Regions from separate parts of the Stenotrophomonas sp. a6 genome, predicted to be linked through region 1. Evidence: predicted binding sites of a transcription regulator. Region 1 holds the regulator's gene; the other holds the start of a gene.

Evidence for each region. The regulator FliA, encoded in region 1, starts transcription of late flagellar genes. The targets are predictions, from matches to a motif close to TAAAGTTTNNCNNNCNNNGGCCGATAA.
Region 2: a site for FliA is predicted at 5,007-5,033, ahead of Q9Q79_RS15235 (methyl-accepting chemotaxis protein). Genes of this name have one in related genera too.

What each region holds. Positions count from the first base shown of each region.
Region 1 covers NZ_CP133161.1:2,107,186-2,114,699, forward strand. The annotation lists gene Q9Q79_RS09770 (chemotaxis protein CheA) at 84-1,913, opposite strand; gene Q9Q79_RS09775 (protein phosphatase CheZ) at 1,916-2,521, opposite strand; gene cheY (chemotaxis response regulator CheY) at 2,521-2,913, opposite strand; gene Q9Q79_RS09785 (RNA polymerase sigma factor FliA) at 2,971-3,714, opposite strand; gene Q9Q79_RS09790 (P-loop NTPase) at 3,711-4,598, opposite strand; gene flhF (flagellar biosynthesis protein FlhF) at 4,585-6,207, opposite strand; gene flhA (flagellar biosynthesis protein FlhA) at 6,353-7,514, opposite strand, start outside.
Region 2 covers NZ_CP133161.1:3,292,013-3,299,526, reverse strand. The annotation lists gene Q9Q79_RS15265 (protease modulator HflC) at 1-608, shown strand, start outside; gene Q9Q79_RS15260 (DUF2065 family protein) at 676-861, shown strand; gene Q9Q79_RS15255 (adenylosuccinate synthase) at 1,184-2,476, shown strand; gene Q9Q79_RS15250 (hypothetical protein) at 2,594-3,256, shown strand; gene Q9Q79_RS15245 (M23 family metallopeptidase) at 3,192-3,863, opposite strand; gene Q9Q79_RS15240 (L,D-transpeptidase family protein) at 3,868-4,830, opposite strand; gene Q9Q79_RS15235 (methyl-accepting chemotaxis protein) at 5,063-7,189, shown strand; gene Q9Q79_RS15230 (hypothetical protein) at 7,279-7,514, opposite strand, start outside.

The sequences.
Region 1 (7,514 bases):
TATGAATGGGACTTGAGACACCGGGAGAACGCGTACAGACGGTAGTCACAGTTTTCGGGTCGCCGGGCCATGCCCGGCGGCGTTCAGCGTATGCCGTCCACGTCCAGGATCAGTGCCATGCGACCATCGCCGATCAACGTTGCACCGGCATAACCGCGCAGGCCGCGCAGGGCTTTTGGCAGTGGCTTGATGACCACTTCCTCGCGCCCGCGTACCTGGTCCACGACCAGGCCGAAGCGCGCTTCGCCGGCCTGCAGCACCACGATGGTCAGCAGGGTTGACGCGGCCGGCGTCACATCCAGCCACTGGCGCAGGTCGACCAGCGGCAGGGTGTGCGAGCGGCGATCAAGCACGGCGCGGCCATCGAACCAGCCCAGCGAGGTGCGCGGCGCGTGAAGCACTTCCATCACGCGTGCCAGCGGTAGCGCGTAGACGTCCTCGCCGGCCTGCACCAGCAGAGTCGGCAGGATCGCGAGGGTGAGCGGCACGCGGATCAGGAAGCGGCTGCCACGACCCAGTTCCGACTGGATCTGGATCTGGCCGCTCAGTTCGCGGATGCGCGACTGCACCACGTCCATGCCGACGCCACGGCCGGAGATGTCGGTGACCTGCTGCTTGGTCGAGAAGCCCGGCAGGAACACCAGGTGCAGGCACTCCTCGCTGCTCAGGCGGGCGGCGGCTTCCGGATCGATCAGGCCTTTCTCACGCGCCTTCGCGCGCAGCTTCTCCGGGTCGATGCCGGCGCCATCGTCCTGCACCTCGATGCTGACGTAGTCGCCTTCCTGCTGCGCCGACAGGCGTACATGGCCCATCCGGGGCTTGCCTTGTGCTTCGCGCAGATCGGGCATTTCCACGCCATGGTCGATGGCGTTGCGGACCAGGTGCACCAGCGGATCGGCCAGTGCTTCGACCAGGTTGCGGTCGAGTTCGGTTTCGGCGCCGACCAGCTCCAGGTCCACTTCCTTCTTCAGCGAGCGGGCGACGTCGCGGGCGACCTTGGGGAAGCGCGAGAACACCTTGCCCACCGGCTGCATGCGGGTACGCATCACCGCCGACTGCAGGCGGGCAGTGGCGATGTCCAGCGTCGATACGGCGCGGTCCAGCTCCTCGTCGCGCAGGCGTGCACGCAGGGTCTTCAGGCGGTTTCGGGAAAGCACCAGTTCGCCGATCAGGTTGACGATCGCATCCAGGCGCTTGGTGTCCACGCGCACGGTGTGCTCGGCCTCGGCCATCGGCTTGGCCGCCGGCTTGGCGGCGGGCGCCGGTACGGGCGCCGGGCGCGGTGCAGCGGCAGGTGCCGCCACGACGGTGGCAGCAGGCTTCGCGCCTGGCGCAGCGCCACCGTGCAGCTGGTCCAGCAGCGCTTCGAACTCGTCTTCGCTGATCAGGCCGTCGTCGGCCTTCCGGGCCGGCGCGACCGCGGTCGGTGCGTTGCCGCCATGCAGCTGGTCGAGCAGGGCCTCGAATTCGTCGTCGGTGATCAGGTCGCTGCCAGCTGCCGCAGGGGCGGCCGCAGCGACCGGCGCGGCAGTGCCACCGTTCATGTCGAACTGCGCGATCAGGTCCGGCGGCGCATAGCCTGGCTCGGTGCCGGAGGACACGGCGTCCAGCATCGACTGCAGGTAGTCCAGCGATTGCTGGGCGGCGTCGAAGTGGTGGGCCTGCAGCACCGCCTGCCCGGCACGCGCGATGCCCAGGGCCTCTTCAGCGGCGTGGCACAGTTCGACCATCGCGGTGACGCCAAGGAAGCCGGCACCGCCCTTGAGCGTGTGGTATCCACGGAACACCGCGTTGAGCTGCTCGGTGTCCTGCGGTGCCTGCTCCAGCGACACCAGCTGTTCGCCCAGGCGATCCAGGATTTCCTGTGCCTCGATGATGAAGTCGGCAGTGATGTCGTCGGATACCGCGCTCATGCTTACAGCCCCAGATCCGACAACAGGTCGTCGGCGTCGTTCTGCGAGACCGCGTGGCGGTCCAGTCCCTTCAGTGCCGGCCCGGCCAGTTCCGGGTCGGTGCGATGCTGTTCCGGCGGCAGGCCGAGTGCGCCGAAGCCCTCGTGCACGCGGCGGACGATGCCGACCACGCGACGGATGATCTGCCCGGTCAGGTCCTGGTAGCTCTGGGTCAGGGCGATCTCGGTCAGGTTGTGGCGGATGCGCTCGAGCTGCGCGTCCTGGCCCGGCTGCAGGCCTTCAGCACGCAGCTGTTCGGTCAGGCTGCGGCATTCCTCGGCCAGGTCCAGGGTGCGGTGCGTGGCCTGTTCGGTCATTGCCACCACGTGGTCCAGGCGTGCGCAGGCGTCGTCCAGCTCACCGGCCTCGCTGGGCACGGTCGGCAGCTCACCCAGTGCCTGCCCCAGCTCGCGGGCCAGCCGCGAGAGGCCGCTCATCATCGGCTGCGTACGCAGCGCGACCAGTCCGTCGATGCGCTGCCGCCAGGCGGCCTCGTCACCGGACTCGAGTGCGTCCAGGGCTTCCTGCAGGCGCAGGGCGAGGGCGCTCTTGTCGACCGTGGTATCCATCAGGCGCTGGCCGCCAGGCGTTCGAAGATCTTGCCGAGCTTCTCTTCCAGCGTCTGCGCAGTGAACGGCTTGATGATGTAGCCGTTCACGCCGTTCTGGGCGGCTTCGATGATCTGTTCGCGCTTGGCTTCGGCGGTGACCATCAGCACTGGCAGGGTCTTCAGCTTGGCATCGGCACGGATCGCCTTCAGCAGCTCGATGCCGGTCATCACCGGCATGTTCCAGTCGGTGACCACGAAATCGAACGGCTGGCTCTGCAGCAGCGACAGCGCGGCATGCCCGTCCTCGGCTTCGGCGGTATTGGTGAAGCCCAGATCGCCCAGCAGGTTCTTGACGATCCGACGCATGGTCGAGAAGTCATCGACGATCAGGATGCGCATGTTCTTGTTCAAAGCAGAGTTCCTTTGTTGTTCATTCCGGGCGGCCGGGGGCAGCCGCCTCGGGCATGTTCATTCTTCCAGGCCGGCGTCCGCCGCCTCGAAAATCTTGAGCCGGCCACGCAGGCGCAGCACCGCCTGGCCGTGGATCTGGCAGACCCGCGACTCGCTCACGCCGAGCACCGCGCCGATCTCCTTCAGGTTCAGTTCCTGCTCGTAGTAGAGCGAGAGCACCAGCTGTTCGCGCTCGGGCAGGTGGCCGATGGCCTTGCCCAGCTCGCGGCCGAACTCACCACGCTCCAGTACCTGCTGCGGGGTCGGGCCGCCCTGGGCGACGGTGTCCAGCTCGCCCTGGTCCTCGATGCGCGACTCCAGGCTCAGCACCTGGCCACGGGCGGCGTCTTCCATCAACCGCAGGTATTCGGGCAGCGGCATCTCCATCGCTGCGGCCACTTCGGTGGCGCTGGCGGCGCGGCCGCTGCTCTGTTCCAGGCGGCGGATGGTGGCGGCGGCATCGCGTGCACGGCGGTGCACCGAGCGCGGCACCCAGTCGCCACGGCGGATCTCGTCGATCATCGAACCGCGGATGCGGATCGAGGCATAGGTCTCGAACGAGGCGCCCTGGTCGGCGTCGTAGCTGCGCGACGCTTCGATCAGGCCCATCATGCCGGCCTGGATCAGGTCGTCCACTTCAACGCTGGCCGGCAACCGCGCGGCCAGGTGGTGGGCGATGCGCCGCACCAGGTCCGAATGCTGGGCGATGACCTCGTTGGCCGCCGAGCGCTGGACTTCCCTGTACTGGGCTGCGCCTTTCATGCGGCCACCCCGCGCTGCTTGAGGATGCGCTCGAGGAAGAACTCGACGCCGCCACGCGGTTCGGTCGGCGCCTGCCAGCGTGCGGTGCGACGCGCGATCTCGGTGATCGCCAGCGCGGCCGGGCTGGACGGGTAGGCCTTCACCACCGGCTGCTGGCGCTGCACCGACAGGCGCAGCCAGTCGTCCTGCGGCACGCAGCCCAGGTAGTTCAGCGAAACATCGGCGAGGAACTTCTCGCACACGCGGGTCAGCTTTTCGTACAGCACGCGGCCCTCGTTGGGGTCGCGCACCATGTTGGCCACTACCTGGATGCGGTCCACGCCGCGTTCGCGCGACAGCACCTTGATCAGCGCGTAGGCGTCGGTGATCGAGGCCGGCTCGTCACAGACCACCACCACGGTGTCCTGCGCGGCCTGGCAGAAGGTCAGCACGCCGTCGGTGATGCCTGCGGCGGTGTCCACCACCATGATGTCCAGTTCGCGTTCCAGCTCGGAGAACACGTTGACCAGGCCGACGTGCTCGGCCGGGGCCAGCTCGGCCATGTGCCGGCGGCCGGACGCGGCCGGCACCACCAGCACGCCGTTCGGGCCTTCGACGATGACGTCGTCCAGCGAGCAGCGGCCGGCGACCAGGTCGGCCAGCGTGAAGGTCGGGTTCAGCCCCAGGATCACGTCGATGTTGGCCAGGCCCAGGTCGGCGTCCAGCAGCAGCGTGCGCTTGCCCATCCCGGCCAGTGCCACCGCCAGGTTGGCGGACACATTCGTCTTGCCCACGCCGCCCTTGCCGCCAGTTACGGCAATGGTGCGCACAGGGCCGAGCGGCTCGCTGCGGGTGGCCGACAGCGGGAAGGTCTTGGTCAGCTTGGCGTACTCACGCGACGGCATGGTTCAACTCCGGGTTGCAGGGCATATCGGCCGCGCGGCGCAAATCTTCAAGGCGAAGTACGAGATTGGCCGCACTGGCCCGGTGCAGGTCCTCCGGAACATCCTGGCCATCGGTCACCCAGGTGATCGGCAGGGCGTGGTCCACGGCCACTGACAGGGCGTTGCCGAAGCGGCCGGTCTCGTCCAGCTTGCTCAACACCAGGCCCTGCAGGTTGGCGGCGCCGAAGCGGCGGACCACCTCGTCCATGTCGCCGAAGCTGGTGTTGGCCGGCAGCACCAGCAGGGTGCGTACCTGGCGGGCGGCGCGCAGCCACTGCAGCTGCGCGGCCAGCGCGCGGTCGCGCGGGCCCAGCCCGGCGGTGTCGATCAGCACCAGCTTGTAGTCCTTCAGGCGTTCCAGCAGCTGGTCCAGGTCGGTGCCGCTGTTGGCTTCGTGCACCGCGATGCCGAGCTGGCGGCCGTAGCCGTACAGCTGCTCGCGGGCGCCGATGCGGGTGGTGTCGGTGGTCACCAGGGCGACGTCACGCGGCGCGTGTTTCTCGGCGAAGCGCGAGGCCAGCTTGGCGATGGTGGTGGTCTTGCCGGCGCCAGTCGGGCCGACCAGGGCGATCACGCCGCCTTCTTCCAGCGGGTCGACCGGGGCGATCGGCAGCTTGCGCGAGATCAGCCCCAGCATCAGGCCTCGGCCACGATGGGCTTCGGTCTCCAGCGGGATCTGCATGGCCACGTCGCGGGCCAGCCCGGCGTCGAAACCGTACTCGTCCATCAGGTCCAGCGCGGTGGCGCGCACCGGGCTGCCACGCAGGCGCTCGTCGGTGAAGCGGTTCATCTCGCGCTCGATCACCTGGCGCATGCCGGCCACTTCCTGGCGCAGCTGGCGGATTTCGGCGTCGTCCTGGGCAACCACGGTCAGCGTCGGTGCCGGGGCCAGCATGGGGGCCGGGCTGGCTTCGCCGGCGGCTTCGAGCGCTGCCGTTTCGCTGGCGGCGATGTCAGGCTGGACATCGGCCATGGCAGCGCCCGGCAGCGGCGGCGGCTGCACGGCGGGGGGCACGCTTTCGTGATGCGTGTCGTGCGGCGGGTCGATCTGGAAGCGGGCGCGGTTGGCCGGCGCGGTGACGGCCGGGCCCGGTGCAACGATGGCCTCGGCGAACGGGGCGAAGATCTGTTCGGGCAGCGCCGGTTCGTTGACGGCGGCGCGCGCCAGGGTGGCTGCGAAGCCGGTGCTGCCGCGGGTCGGCACGATCTCGTCGGCGCTGTCCAAGGTGCGGCCGGTGGCACCCACGGCCGCACGGGCGAGGGCGGCCACGGCCGAGGTGGTGGCGGCCACCGGCTCCGGCGCCGGGGCAGCGCTGCGGCGGCGGGTGACCGCGGCGATCACCGCGTCAGCAGCGGTGCGCGGCTTGGGAGCCGGCGGCGGTGCGACATCACGGCGCGAGGCTTCCAGTGCACGCTGCACGGCGCTCTCGTCGTAGTTGGCCGCGGCGACGATCTCGACGCCTTCCTCGATCCGGCGGTTGGACAGGATCACGGCGTCAGGACCATGTTCCTTGCGCACCAGGTTCATGGCCGAGCGCATGTCGGCGGCGACGAATCGTTTGATTTTCATGCTGTGGTCACGGGACGAAGACGGCGGGGTGGCGGTCGGAGAACTCGGGTGGTCGGTGGTCTGCACGGTGCGGGTTCCCCTTGGTATCTGTCTGTTGCGTTGGTTCGAAGGTGGTGTCTGTTTTCTGGCGCATCGGTGGGCGGCGTCAGCTGATCGTTCCGACCAGCTTCAGGCGCTTGTCCTCCGGCACCTCGCTGTAGGCCAGGACCGACAACGACGGAACGCTGTGGCGGACCAGGCGCGCCAGCGCGGCGCGCACCGGGCCCGGTACCAGCACGACCGCCGGCTCGTTTCGCGCTTCCTGCTTGCTGACACATTCGGCCAGGCTCTGGTGCAGTCGCTCTGCGAGTCCGGGTTCCAGCGCGGCGCCGTTGCCCTGCGTGGACTCCTGCAAGACACGTTCCAATTGCGGGTTGAGGGTGAACACCGGCAGCTCCGCCGACATTCCGGCGATCTCCTGCACGATGAAGCGGCCCAGCGCGGTGCGCACGGCAGCGGTCAGCACCGCCGGGTCCTGGCTGCTGGGCGCGTGTTCGACCAGCGCTTCGGCGATCTTGCGCAGCTGTCGGATCGGGATGCGCTCGACCAGCAGGTTCTGCAGCACGCGCACCACTGCCGACAGCGGCAGCGCCTTCGGCGTCAGATCTTCGACGAGCTTGGGCGCGCTCTTGGCCAGGTTGGCCAGCAGGTGCTGCACTTCCTCGTGGCCGAGCAGTTCCGGCGCATGTTCGCGGATCAGGTGCGAGAGGTGGGTGGCCACCACGGTGGCCGGGTCGACCACGGTGTAGCCCAGCGTTTCAGCCTGGGCACGCTGGTGCGGCTGGATCCAGGTGGCATCCAGGCCGAACGCGGGATCCTTGCCGGCAATGCCCTCCAGGGTGCCCAGCGCGCTGCCCGGGTCCAGCGCCAGTTCGCGGTCCGGGTGGATCTCGGCGGTGGCCACTGGCACGCCATGCACCAGCACGCGGTAGCCGTTGGCCGGCAGTTCCAGGTTGTCGCGGATGTGCACCGAGGGAATCAGGAAGCCGACGTCCTGGGTCAGCTTGCGGCGCACGCCCTTGATGCGCGCCATCAGTTCGCCGCCCTGGTTGCTGTCCACCAGCGGGATCAGCCGGTAGCCGACCTCAAGGCCCAGCGGATCGACCGGGCGCAGCTCGTCCCAGCTCAGTTCGGCGGTCGGCGCAGGTGCCGCCGGGCGGCCGAGTGCGTTGAGTGCGGCCGCGTCATTGCCGGCGGCTGCCGGGTCGGTGGCTGCGGCCTTGCCCTTGCGGTAGACCTTCCAGGCGATGAAGCCGAGGATAGCGGCC
Region 2 (7,514 bases), 1.2 Mb from region 1:
TCTTCGCCATCGGCTACATCTCCAACGTGGGTGACTACTTCCGTGCCACCGGCGGCGATCCGCGCATCGCCAACGCCCGCCTGGCACCGATCATCACCGACTCGCTGCGCAACCAGATCAACTCGCGCACCCTGCAGCAGCTGGTCTCCGGCGACCGCAGCGAGCTGATCGCCGAGCAGCTGAAGGGGATCAACGAGGCGGTGGCCGGCCTGGGCATGCAGATGATCGACCTGCGCATCAAGCAGGTGGACCTGCCGACCGACAGCCAGGTGATCAACGATGTGTACGAGCGCATGCGTGCCCAGCGCAAGCAGGAAGCCGCAAAGCTGCGCGCGGAGGGCGAGGAGCAGTCGCTGACCATCCGCGCCCAGGCCGACCGTGACAGCACCGTGCTGATCGCCGAGGCCGAGCGTGATGCCCAGCGCCTGCGCGGTGAAGGCGATGCCGAGGCGGCGCGCATCTACGGCAAGGCCGGCTCGGCCGATCCGTCGTTCTATGCGTTCTACCGCAGCCTGGAGGCCTACCGTGGCTCCATGACCGACGGCAACGGCGTGATCGTGCTCGACAAGAACGACCCGTTCCTGCAGTACCTGAAGAACGACCGCTGAGGTCGCAGGGCAGTACCCCACGGGGCCCGGCCAGATGCCGGGCCCCGTGCTTTTTCCGGAGTCCCCCATGAAAGATCTGTTTGCCGCTGTCTGCCTGGTCGCGGTGCTGGAAGGCCTGTTCCTGTTCGTCGCACCGTTCGCCTGGAAGCGCATGGCCGAACGTCTGCTGGACCTGCCCAGCCCGGCCCTGCGCAGCTTCGGTGGGCTGGTGCTGCTGGCCGGCCTGAGCCTGCTGTGGTGGGTGCGGCATTGAAAGGGTAGTGCCGGCCGCTGGCCGGCAACCCGGGATTGCCGGCCAGCGGCCGGCACTACCGGGCGGGGCCTGAGCGGCCGGCACGACCGGGCGGGGCGGCTGACCGGCCGGTAAAGCCGCCCGTCGGAAAGGTGGCACCCGACCCCGGAAACCCGGATAATGCACAAAAGCCGGACGGGCCTCCCCGTTCGGCTTTTTCCGTGTCTGGGCCTTCCATCGCCGGCCGCTCCCCGTTTGGAGCCGCCTTGCAGGTGCTGGCCAGCCCCCGCCACGGTTTACCCGTCCGCGGCCCCGATGGCCGCAACAAATCGAGGAGCCCGTCATGGGTCAGTCTGTCGTAGTGTTGGGTGCCCAGTGGGGCGATGAAGGCAAGGGCAAGATCGTCGATCTGCTCACTGAGGAAATCGGCGCCGTCGTGCGCTTCCAGGGCGGCCACAATGCCGGCCACACCCTGGTCATCAACGGTAAGAAGACCGTCCTGCACCTGATCCCGTCGGGCATCCTGCGTGACGATGCGCTGTGCCTGATCGGCAACGGCGTGGTGATCTCGCCGGCCGCGCTGCAGAAGGAAATCGCCGAGCTGGAAGCCTCCGGCGTGGAAGTGCGTTCGCGCCTGAAGATCTCCCCGGCCGCGCCGCTGATCATGCCGTACCACATCGCCCTGGACCAGGCGCGCGAGCGCGCTGCCGGTGGCAAGGCGATCGGCACCACCGGCCGTGGCATCGGCCCGGCCTACGAAGACAAGGTGGCGCGCCGCGGCATCCGCATCGCCGACCTGCATTACCCGAAGCAGCTGGAAGAGCTGCTGCGCACCGCGCTGGATTACCACAACTTCGTGCTGACCAAATATCTGAACACCGATGCGGTCGATTTCCAGAAGACCTTCGACGAAGCGCTGGCCTTCGGCGAATACGTGCAGCCGATGAAGTCCGACGTGGCCGGCATCCTGCACGACCTGCGCAAGCAGGGTAAGCGCGTGCTGTTCGAAGGCGCGCAGGGCGCGCTGCTGGACATCGACCACGGCACCTACCCGTACGTCACCAGCTCCAACACCACCGTCGGTGGCGCGCTGGCCGGTTCCGGCGTCGGCGCCGATTCGATCGACTACGTGCTGGGCATCGCCAAGGCCTACGCGACCCGCGTCGGCGGCGGCCCGTTCCCGACCGAGCTGGATGACGAAGTCGGCCAGGGCATCCGTGACCGCGGCGCCGAGTACGGTGCGTCGACCGGCCGTCCGCGTCGTTGCGGCTGGATGGACATCGTCGCGCTGAAGCGTGCCGTGGCCATCAACGGCATCAGCGGCCTGTGCATCACCAAGCTGGACGTGCTGGACGGCATGGAAAAGCTGAAGGTCTGCATCGCCTACGAATACAACGGCAAGCGCACCGAGTACGCGCCGCTGGACGCGCAGGGCTGGGAAGAGTGCACGCCGGTGTACCTGGAGTTCCCGGGCTGGAGCGAGAACACCCACGGCATCACCAATTGGGACGACCTGCCGCCGGCTGCGCGCGCCTACCTGCGTTCGCTGGAAGAGCTGGCCGGCTGCCCGATCAGCATCGTCTCCACCGGTCCGGACCGCGACCACACCATGGTCCTGCAGGATCCGTTTGCCTGAGATAACGCCGGGCGCTGCCCGGCGTAGGTGACAGGAAAAGCCCCGCGCAAGCGGGGCTTTTTCGTTACTGTGTCGCCAGGGCCAGCGGGGAAGCAAAGCGATGACCAGGACGTCAGCGTGAAGGGCGAAACGGTCGTGCGGATCACCCTGTGGGTGTTGTGGAGCCTGTGGGGCATCGCCTGCCTGGTACTGGTGCTGGGCGCGGCCGCCAATACCCTGGCTTCGCGCACGCAGACGGTGCCGTTGGTGCTGAGCCCTGGCGCAACCGCCCAGATCACCGTCTACCGCCTCATCGATGATCAACTGCGGCTGCGCCTGCGCTATGCCGCGGACGGTACGGAGGCTGACCCCGAGGTGCTGCTGCGCATCGAAACTCCGACCGATCATGGAGACTTCCGCGCAGGGGAGCGTTCGGGAGTGGCCGGGCAGGGTATCAATCGTGGGCTGGCTTCGGTTGAGTCCAGCGGCCTCATGGCGCCCTACTTCGGCTATGGCCGTGGCGACGCATTGCCACGCGGCCGCTCATGGGTGCGGGTAACCGTGCTGGAGGTGGACCCGGCGCTGGCCGATCGCGCGGCCACCGTCGAGCTGCAGCCGCCACTGGACCTGTTGAAGCTGACTCACCTGGATTATGTCTGGTTGTGGCCGTTCTTCTTCTGGAAAGTGGCGGCACTGCTCCTGTTGATTCCAGGGGCTGCCTTGGCGGTGTTCACGTTCACCTTGCGGCGCTGGCAGCACCGGGCTTCGAAGCAGGCGGATTCAGCAGTGGGTACGGATTGATCGATTCGCCCTTCCACCACTGTTTCTCCGGTCCCAGCACGTGCACCTCGAAATGCAGGTGCGGGGCCTCAGCGCTGGCGTTGCCGGTACTGCCCACGTAACCGATCACCTCCCCGCGCCTGATCACCTGCTTTTCGGTCAGGCCATCGGCATAGCGCTGCAGGTGCGCGTAGTAGTAGCACCAGCGTCCGCTGGGCTCGAACTGGTAGACCGTCAGGCCACCGCGCTCGCTGTCGAACAGTTTTTCCACCGTGCCATCGGCCACTGCCAGCACCGGCGTACCGGCATCGGCCATGATGTCGATGGCATCGTGCACGCGGCCTTCGCTGCGCGCATCGGTGAACGTGTCGCGCAGCTGGGAGGCCAGGACGCCCTGTACCGGCAGCAGCAGACCCGACGGCGCATCCGCAGTCCGCGCGGCTGACGGTGCGGCGGGGGCAGGGGCCGTGTCGAGCGGCGCTACCGATCCCTTGGCCGGCGCCACAGCGGCTGCCGGTTGTGCTTCCGGCAGCGAGGCGGCTACCGGCTCGCCTGCATCGCGGCGCAGCCACCAGCCGGCCCCCAGTCCCAGCAGAACACCCAGCACGATCAGCTGAGAAAGGCGCATCGGCTCACTCCTGCATCACCACGGGGACGGAGGTATCCACCGCATCGGCCACGCGCAGCGCATCCCAGTTGGTCATGCGCACGCAACCATGTGACTCGGTCTTGCCGACATGGCCGGGCTCGGGCGTGCCATGCAGGCCGTAGTGTGGCTTGGACAGGTCGATCCAGACCCGGCCGACCGGATTGTTCGGGCCCGGCGGCAGTGTCGCCTTCTTTTCGCCCTTGCGCGCATCCCAGAACAGCTTGGGGTTGTAGTGGAACGGCGGGTCGCGATACACGCCCAGGATCTTCCATTCGCCAATCGGCAGCGGATCATGCTGGCTGCCGGAGGAAACCGGCACCTGAGCGATCACCTTGCCCTGCGCATCCAGCAGCTGCAGGCTGGAATCGGACTTGTCGACGACCACCTTGGCCGCCTTCGGTAGCGGCGATGGTGCGACATTGGGCACCTGGATGCGGTTGCCCGCCTTGCTCAGATCCACGCCCGGATTGAGCAGCTTCAACAGCTCAGGGGATGCGTGGAAGCGTTCGCCCAGCGACTCTTCGACGTTGTTGAAGCCCAGCGATTTCAGTTTGGCCTGTGCGGCGGGGCCCTTCGGCATCGCCTGGAACGGCCCGGCGACATCCTCGCTGGTCAGCGTGTAGCTGGCCAGGGGGGTGACCCTATCAGCCTGCAGGGCCTGCCAGGTCGCGTCGTCCAGTTCACCGGTGACGGTCAGGCCGTGCGCCGCCTGGAAACCCGACACCGCGCGCCGCTGGTTGCTGCCCACTTCACCGTCGATCTGGCCGGGCGAGAAATTCGCGCGATCCAGCAGCACCTGGGCATGCAGGGCGGAACGTGCTGCGGTGTCCGGTCCGGCCTTCTCGGCAATGGGGGCGGGCAGTCCAGGCGGCGGTGCCTGCGCGAACGCCGGCGATGCCAGCAGCGAGAGAGCGAGCAGGGTGGATCGGTACACGGGTAATGGCATTGGGAACTCCAGCAGATGACGCCACCACCTTGCCTGCAGGCCGCGCCGAGCCGCCGTGAAAGAGATCTGACGTCTGCATGAGCAGTCGGGTCGTTGCGCCACCGTCCCCGCGCGGGTGCCGCCGGCCAAGGGCTCACCAAGGTGAATGGTGCCCCACGCCATTGGCGGTTGGCGATCAAGATTGCCTGGCGGGCCGCCGATAACGCCACATCCCCCCGTTTTGGATGTACCGATGAACTACTTGAGGAATGTCAGGGTTGCCTGGCGTCTTGGGCTGGGCTTTGGCCTGTTGCTGCTGTTGGTTGCGGCCGTGGTGGCCACCGGCGCCACCGCCAGTGTCGTGCAGAAGCGCGCGATGCAGCAGGTGGTCGATGTCAGCGTGGCCAAGGTGCGCCTGCTCTCGCAGATGCTCGATGCCAACAACCAGATGATGGTCGTTCGCCGCGAGATGCTGATCCGCCAGGGCGATGACCGTGGCCATGATGAGCAGCGCATCGCCGATCTGGTCAAGCGCTATGAGGCCAGTTGGACGGCCTACCAGGCGCTGCCCAGCGACGCCGAGGGCAAGGCCATTGCCGAAACCATCGCCGCCAAGCGTGCCATCGCGCGTCCGCTCAACAAGCAGACCAGCGAACTGATGGAGCAGGGCGACTACCCGGGCGCCGTGGCGCTGACCCTGGGCCCGGTGCAGGAAGCCGCCAACGGCTGGAACAAGGCGCTGTCCGATGGCGTGGACTTCGAGGAGAAGGAAAGCCGTGAGGCGGCCGCCGAGGCAATCCGCCTGGGCGAGCGCAGCCTGCTGCAGTTGCTGGTGCTGGGCGGCGTTGCACTGCTGGTCGGCATCGCCGCCTCGGTGATGATCGGGCGCAGCCTGACCGGCCCGCTGGCCCGCGCGGTGAACCTGGCCGAGCGCCTGTCCAAGGGCCAGCTGGACCAGGAGTTCCGCCTTGGCGGCCGCGATGAACTGACCCAGCTGGGTGAAGCCATGGCCAGCGTGCGGCAGAGCGTGCAGGCGGCGATCGGCGCACAGCTGCAGATGGCCGAACAGCACGAGGCGGGTGCGATCCGCTACCGCATGGACGCCAGCGCCTTCCCCGGCGATTTCGGCCGCATGGTGCAGGCCACCAACAGCCTGGTCGAATCGCACGTGCAGGTGGAACTGCTGATGGCTGAAGTGATGCAGCGTTACGCCATCGGTGACCTCAGCCGCGACCTGCCGGACTACCCGGGCGAGAAGGGCACGCTGACCCGCACTCTGGCGGCAGTGAAGCAGAGCCTGATGGCGATCAACGCGCAGATCGATGCACTGGCCCGGGCCGCGCGCGCCGGTGATTTCAGCATGCGTGGCGATGCCGCTGCGTTCCAGTTCCAGTTCAAGGCGATGGTCGAGCACCTCAACGGCATGATGGCCAGTTCGCAGGCCAGCATCGCTGATGTCTCCGATGTGCTGCGTGCGATCTCGCACGGCGACCTGACTGCACGCATGGACGGCGAGTACGACGGTGTATTCGCCCGCATGCGTGACGACGCCAACACCACCACCGCGCAGCTGACCGGCATCGTGCGTGGCATCCAGGTGGCCGCCGACAGCATCAACAACGCGGCGCAGGAACTGGCCGCCGGCAACAACGACCTGTCGCGCCGCACCGAGCAGCAGGCCGCCAACCTGGAAGAAGCCGCCGCATCGATGGAGGAACTGACCTCGACTGTGCGCCAGAATGCCGAGCTCGCTCGTCAGGCCGACAGTGAAGCGCACGCCGCCGGTGCCGCCGTACGCGAAACCGAGCAGGCGATGGCGCAGATGGCGTCGGTGATGGGTGAGATCGATCAGTCCTCGGCACGCATCTCGGAAATCTCCACCGTGATCGACGGCATCGCGTTCCAGACCAACATCCTGGCGCTGAACGCTGCGGTTGAAGCCGCGCGTGCAGGTGAGCAGGGCCGTGGTTTTGCCGTGGTCGCCAGCGAGGTACGCACGCTCGCACAGCGTGCCGGTGTCGCCGCCAAGGAGATCAAGGAACTGATCGAAGACGCCGCTGCCAAGGTGAAGAGCGGCCTGGCGGTGACCGTTGAATCGGAAGCCGCGATCGCCCGCGTGGCCCAGGCCAGCTCGCGCACCACGCAGCTGATGAGCGACATCGCAGCGGCCAGCAAGGAACAGGCCGCCGGTATCGAGCAGGTCAACCAGGTGGTGGTGCAGATGGACCAGGTGACCCAGCAGAACGCTGCGCTGGTGGAAGAAGCCACTGCCGCCAGCCGCGCGCTGGAAGAACAGGCGCATGCGCTGACCACGTCGGTGGCGGTGTTCAAGGTGGAGCAGGGCGCGCGCATGCCCATCGTGCCTGCGCAGGCGGCGTAAGCAACCTGCGACTGGATGTTGGATGACGCCCTGCATGCGATGCCCCGCATGCAGGGCACCGCATGCACGCAACCGGTCGGTGCCGCTGGCTAGCGGCCGCGCGCGGCGCGTTCGATCAGCCAGCCGGCTGCGTACAGCAACAGCAGTGTTGGCGGAACCAGTACTGCATACGCGGTCGACCAGGGTTTGCCGTACAGCAGGCTGCCTGCGCCGATGGCATCGAGTGCAGCAGACTGCAGGGTGATGGGGAGCGACATCAGGATATAGGCCCCCTTCGGGTCCGCATCCGACTGCGCGCCGTGAACCAGCCATGCGGTCAACAGCA